Regions from separate parts of the Lactococcus lactis genome, predicted to be linked through region 2. Evidence: predicted binding sites of a transcription regulator. Region 2 holds the regulator's gene; the other holds the start of a gene.
What was found. The regulator CtsR, encoded in region 2, represses protease genes until heat stress. The targets are predictions, from matches to a motif close to TTGGTCAAAAAAGGTCAAANA.

Region 1: clpB (ATP-dependent chaperone ClpB) is a predicted target of CtsR. The motif match lies at 1,455-1,475, and genes of this name have one in related genera.

What each region holds. Positions count from the first base shown of each region.
Region 1 covers NZ_CP118969.1:896,134-899,566, forward strand. The annotation lists gene PYW37_RS04615 (hypothetical protein) at 1-349, opposite strand, end outside; gene PYW37_RS04620 (hypothetical protein) at 556-1,362, shown strand; gene clpB (ATP-dependent chaperone ClpB) at 1,550-3,433, shown strand, end outside.
Region 2 covers NZ_CP118969.1:1,916,016-1,919,448, reverse strand. The annotation lists gene mltG (endolytic transglycosylase MltG) at 1-578, shown strand, start outside; gene greA (transcription elongation factor GreA) at 638-1,111, shown strand; gene PYW37_RS09435 (CtsR family transcriptional regulator) at 1,288-1,743, shown strand; gene PYW37_RS09430 (ATP-dependent Clp protease ATP-binding subunit) at 1,733-3,433, shown strand, end outside.

The sequences.
Region 1 (3,433 bases), 1.0 Mb from region 2:
AATTTACCGAAGTGTTTGACATCGGCAACCAAGCTGCACTCACTCCTAAAAGAATACCGGATAAAGTATAGAAAGGAAAGTAGAAAGAACCAATAAAACCAAGTAAGCAACCAAGTAAACCGGCATACAATGAAATTTTTAAAAGACTATAGCTGTTAATTCTTGTTTTTATTCCCCTTATAAAGAATACGCCAGTCATTCTGAAAGTATAAAAGAGCAAAAAAGGAAGGAGGGCAAGAAGCGAGGTTCCTTTTGCAATTTGAATAAAAATCATGAATGGAAGGACAATAATTGTATTACTTAATATTAAGAGGGCAGACTTTCCCAAAGAATTTAGATGTTGAGTCATTTTTCTCCTATCTTTTCTATTTTGACATCTAAATCCATTATAAGGCAAAGTGTATTAAAAAGACAGCTTCACTTTTTTTGATAAAAATCTAATAAGAGACTTCTTCCGTTTTTTTGTAAAACTAAAATATTAAATTGACAAAAAATTAACAAAAGAATATAATATTAGCAACATAATAATAACGCTTTCAAAGGAGGAAGTAAATTATGAAAAAAATATTATTGGCTATATTAATAGTTGGAACCACCATCGCTGTGGGATTTCGAGTGAGTGCCGATAGCCTGGTTTATCGTCTATATAATCATAATACCGGAGAGCATTTTTATACTACAAGTGCAACTGAACGAGATTTTGATATTAAGGTTGGTTGGACTGATGAAGGATTAGGTTGGGTAGCGCCAGATAAAGGGACAACGGTTTATCGGATTTATAATCCCAATGCTGTGGGTGGTGATCATTATTACACAAAAAGTAAGTATGAAGCGCAGTCTTTGGTAAATAAAGGCTGGAAGTGGGATAATCAAGGAAAAGCAGTTTTTTATTCAGGCGGAAATTTGCCGATATACGTTGCTTATAATCCCAATGCCCAATCTGGTGCCCATAACTACACTGGTAATTCAAATGAAGAAAATAACTTGATTAATATTGGTTGGAAATATAAAGCAGTCGCTTGGAATGCTGTCAGTTTGTCAGTAAATCCTTCAAATAATTCTTTGCAAGAACTCGCTGATGGGATGAATGCAGAAAGTTCAAACATTATTTCTGAAAGTGGAGGAATTTTTACTAAGGCAATCGTTACTGTCAGTGGTAATACACTCGTTATTACTTTTACACTTTCTCAAAATATGGGAGTGGTCAGTCCTGATGAAATAGTAGGAATGAAAAATAATTTAGCATCCCTATTTAATGAAAACGAATCTATTTTTAAAAGTATAGGTATTGCCAACCTTTCAGTTAGATATAATTTTAAAAATCCTGACGGAAGCTTAGCAGCAAGCATTGCTTATCCATGAAATAACTGATTTTACTTATAAATATTAAAACTACTGACAAAAAATTGTCAGTAGTTTTTGTATATAATAAAAGTCAAAAAAACGAATCAAAAAGTTTGACCATTACTGACCAAAGTATTATAATTAGAATGTAGTGAGAAAAAGATAATAATCACTACTAACTATGAAATCGAAATGAGGTGTTTTTATGGACATCGAAAAAATGACAACAACGATGCAAGAAGCACTTGGTTCAGCGCAACAAATTGCGCAAGTTCGTCATCACCAAGTGATTGAAGTTCCACATTTATGGCGAATTTTTGTTCAACCTAATAGTTTTGGGGCGAACTTTTATAAAGATTTAGGGATTGACCTAGATGACTTTACAAATTTAATTGAAAAAGAAATTGACAAAATTAATTCAGTAGAAGGTTCAAATATTACTTATGGTCAAAACCTAAGTCCAGATTTGTTCCAAATATTTACTGAAGCAGACAAAATTGCGCAAAAAATGGGCGATGAATACTTATCAACTGAGATTATTCTCCTTGCCCTCTTTGAATTAAAACAAAATCCATTGACCAGTTATTTGGTTAGCCATGGACTAACAAAAGCAAAAGCGCAAGCTGCAATTGAAAAATTACGCGGAGGTGATAAAGTGACCAGTCAAAATGCAGAAGAAACATACAAAGCACTTGAAAAATATGGGGTAGATCTCGTTGCTCAAGTTAAATCAGGTAAACAAGATCCTGTCATTGGACGTGATGAAGAAATTCGTGATGTCATTCGAGTGCTTTCTCGTAAAACAAAAAATAACCCCGTTCTTATTGGTGAACCTGGGGTTGGTAAAACAGCCATTGTTGAAGGATTGGCACAAAGGATTGTCAGAAAAGACGTTCCTGAAAATCTGAAAGATAAAACAATCTTTTCACTTGATATGGGTGCCCTGATTGCAGGAGCGAAATATCGTGGTGAATTTGAAGAACGTTTGAAAGCAGTCCTTAATGAAGTGAAAAAATCAGATGGACAAATTATCCTCTTTATTGATGAACTTCATACGATTGTTGGTGCAGGTAAAACAGAAGGTTCAATGGACGCTGGGAACCTTTTAAAACCAATGCTTGCACGTGGTGAACTCCATTTGATTGGGGCAACTACCTTGGATGAATATCGTAAATACATGGAAACAGATAAAGCACTTGAACGTCGTTTCCAAAAGGTATTGGTTACTGAACCTACTGTTGAAGATACAATTTCAATCTTGCGTGGTCTAAAAGAACGTTTTGAAATTCACCATGGAGTGACCATTCATGATAATGCTTTAGTCGCAGCAGCAACCCTTTCAAATCGTTATATTACTGACCGATTTTTACCAGATAAAGCCATTGACTTGGTTGATGAAGCCAGTGCAACAATTCGTGTAGAAATGAATTCACTCCCAACTGAACTTGACCAAGCTAATCGTCGCTTGATGCAATTAGAAATTGAAGAAGCGGCCCTCAAAAAAGAACGAGATGATGCTTCTAAGAAACGTCTTGAAATTATACGTGGTGAAATTGCTGAACTTCGAGAAGAAAATAATCAACTCAAAGCTCAATGGGAAGCTGAGAAAAAAGAAGTGGGCAATATTTCTGAAAAACGAAATGAATTAGAACATGCTCGCCACGAATTGGAAGAAGCTCAAAATGAAGGAAACTTAGAAAAAGCAGCAGCCCTTCGTTATGGTAAAATTCCTGAAATTGAAAAAGAACTCAAAGCTATTGAAGAAAAAGCAAAATCAGATGATTTATTTTTAGTTCAAGAATCAGTCACTGAAGAACAAATCGCTGAAGTGGTTGGACGCATGACAGGTATTCCAATTACCAAATTGGTTGAAGGTGAACGTGAAAAATTACTTCACTTGCCAGAAACACTGCATCAAAGGGTCGTTGGACAAGATGAAGCTGTTGAAGCCGTATCTGATGCCATTATCCGTGCGCGTGCAGGAATTCAAGACCCTAATCGTCCACTTGGCTCATTCCTCTTCCTCGGTCCAACTGGGGTAGGTAAGACCGAACTCGCGAAAGCTTTGGCTGAAAATCTCTTTGATTCA
Region 2 (3,433 bases):
AAGATTCAGGAATCAAATATCAGTTAGAAGGTTACTTGTTCCCAGCGACTTATGATTACACAAAATCATCGACAGTTGAATCAGTCATTGAAAATATGATTCAAGCAGCCAATACTCAACTCACTCCTTACTATGATACAATCGCTCAAAAGAATTTGACTGTCAATGAAGTTTTGAGTTTAGCAGCTTTGGTTGAAAAAGAAGCCAACAATGATGATGACCGACGCAACGTTGCTGGAACCTTCTATAATCGTATGAATGCTGGAATGACTTTGGGTTCTAATCTGTCAATTCTTTATGCCGAAGGTAAACTTGGTGAAAAAACAAGTCTTTCAGAGGATGCTAATATTGACACCAACCTAGATTCGCCATATAATTTGTACACAAATACTGGATTTGGCCCTGGCCCTGTTGATAGTCCAAGTTTGTCATCTATTAAAGCAGTACTTGATCCTGCTCAAAATGACTACTTCTATTTTGTTGCTGATGTGACAACAGGAAAAGTTTATTTTGCGAAAACATTAGCTGAACAAAATGCAAATGTTCAAAAATATGTGAATGATAAGATAAGTAGCTAAGCTATCATTAATTTAGATTTGATTAAAAAAGAAAAAAGTTTACAAAAAAGGAAAGAAATATAATGGAAAAAACATTCCCAATGACCCAAGAAGGGCTTGATAAATTAAAATTAGAACTTGAAAATTTAAAACTTGTGAAACGTCCAGAAGTCATTGACCGTATCAAAGTTGCTCGTAGCTATGGTGACCTTTCAGAAAACTCAGAGTACGAAGCAGCTAAAGATGAACAAGCCTTTATCGAAGGACGTATCTCAACTGTTGAAACAATGATTCGTTATGCTGAAATTGTTGATAACGCAAAAATTGCTAAAGACGAAGTAGCACTTGGTAAAAACGTAACTTTTGTTGAAGTTGGCGAAACTGACGAAGAATCTTATCAAATTGTTGGTACTGCTGAAGCTGATCCATTTTCAGGAAAAATTTCTAATGAATCACCAATTGCTCGAGTTTTGATTGGAAAAAAAGTTGGAGACATCGTAAATGTACCACTTCCAGTTGGCGAAATGACAGTTAAAATTGTAAAAGTTGACTAATTATTTTAGAATATAATAAGTAAAAAAGCCGTCAGTAACGGTTTTTTTATTTTTCAACGCTTAAGTCTGTCAGTAAGTTAAAATTGCTATTTTTGGTAAAAATAATATTTTTCAGGTATAATAGTCAGTAATAGTCAAAGATTATTTAGAAAATGGATGAAAGAAAGGATGGAGCGATGGCAGGTCAAAAAAATACATCAGATATTATCGAAGCTTATCTGAGAAAGCTTTTAGAAGAAGCACAAGTCATTGAAATTAAACGAGCGGACTTAGCCAATCAATTTGATGTCGTGCCGAGTCAGATTAATTATGTGATAAAAACACGATTTACGGCCTCAAAAGGCTTTGATGTGGAATCAAAACGTGGTGGCGGTGGATACATCAAAATTGTGAAGTATCAATATTCTGCTCGTCATGAATTCTTAACGGCTCTTTACCAGAAAGTTCCAGCTAATCTCTCAAGTAAAGCTGCCCATGATATCGTTCAACTTCTCTTTGATGAGAAAGTACTGACAGAACGTGAGGGAAATCTACTTTTGTTAGTCATTACTGACGGAGCCATTAGTCCCTTTACTCGTGGTATAATGATGAAAAGTATAATAAACAGATTGGACCGTGACGATGAAATTTGAAAATATAAAATATACACCAACGCTTGACCGAATTTTAGAAAAAGCGGAAGAGTATGCTCACCAATATCAATATGGCACCATTGAAAGTGCTCATTTACTAGCTGCAATGGCAACGACCTCAGGCTCAATTGCTTACAGCCTTCTTGCAGGAATGAATGTTGATTCTTCTGACTTACTGATTGATTTAGAGGATTTATCAAGTCATGTTAAGGTCAAACGTTCAACTTTACGTTTTTCACCTCGTGCAGAAGAAGTGATGACTGCGGCAAGTTTTTTAGCAATTCATAATAACTCAGAAGCCGTTGGAACAGAACACTTGCTTTATGCCCTACTTCAAGTAGAAGATGGATTTGGTCTTCAACTTCTGAAATTACAAAAAATCAATATTGTATCTTTGCGAAAAGAGCTTGAGAAAAGAACTGGACTCAAAGTTCCAGAAAGTAAAAAAGCTGTGACTCCAATGTCAAAACGTAAGATGGCAAAGGGAGTTGCAGAAAATTCAACGACGCCAACGTTAGACTCTGTATCCTCAGATTTAACCGAAGAAGCTCGCTTGGGTAAACTTGACCCAATGATTGGACGAGAAGCTGAAATTGACCGTTTGATTCATATTCTCAGCCGCAGAACAAAAAATAATCCTGTCTTAGTTGGAGAGCCCGGTGTTGGGAAATCAGCAATTATTGAAGGTTTGGCTCAAAGAATTGTCAATGGTCAAGTTCCAATTGGTTTGATGAATAGTCGAATTATGGCCTTGAATATGGCGACTGTTGTTGCTGGGACAAAATTTAGAGGTGAATTTGAGGATCGTTTGACAGCTATTGTTGAAGAAGTTAGCAGTGATCCAGATGTCATTATTTTCATTGATGAATTACACACAATCATCGGTGCTGGTGGCGGTATGGATTCTGTCAATGATGCCGCAAATATTTTGAAACCAGCGCTTGCTCGTGGTGATTTTCAAATGGTCGGAGCAACAACCTATCATGAATATCAAAAATATATTGAAAAAGATGAAGCTTTAGAACGCCGTTTGGCGAGAATAAATGTTGACGAGCCAAGTCCAGATGAAGCGATTGCTATCTTGCAAGGCTTACGTGAAAAATTTGAAGACTATCATCAAGTGGAATTTACTGACCAAGCCATTAAAAGTGCTGTAATGCTCAGTGTCCGTTATATGACTAGCCGAAAATTGCCTGACAAAGCCATTGATTTACTTGATGAAGCTGCAGCAGCAGTGAAAATTTCTGTCAAAAATCAACAAACAAAACGTCTTGATTTAGAAAAAGAATTAGCGGAAGCTCAAGAAGAATTATCAGAAGCTGTCATTAAACTTGATATCAAAGCGTCTCGTACAAAAGAAAAAGCAGTTGAAAAAATTGCTGACAAGATTTATAAATTCTCAGTAAAAGAAGATAAACGTCAAGAAGTTACTGACCAAGCTGTTGTTGCTGTTGCCTCAACACTGACAAGTGTTCCAATCACACAAATGACTAAGTCTGAAAGTGATCGTTTAATCAATCTTGAAAAAGAATTACACAAACGAGTTGTTGGACAAGAAGAAGCTATTTCTGCCGTTTCAAGAGCCATTCGTCGGGCACGTTCCGGTGTTGCTGACAGCCGTCGTCCAATGGGTTCTTTCATGTTCCTTGGACCAACAGGGGTCGGTAAAACCGAACTTGCTAAAGCACTG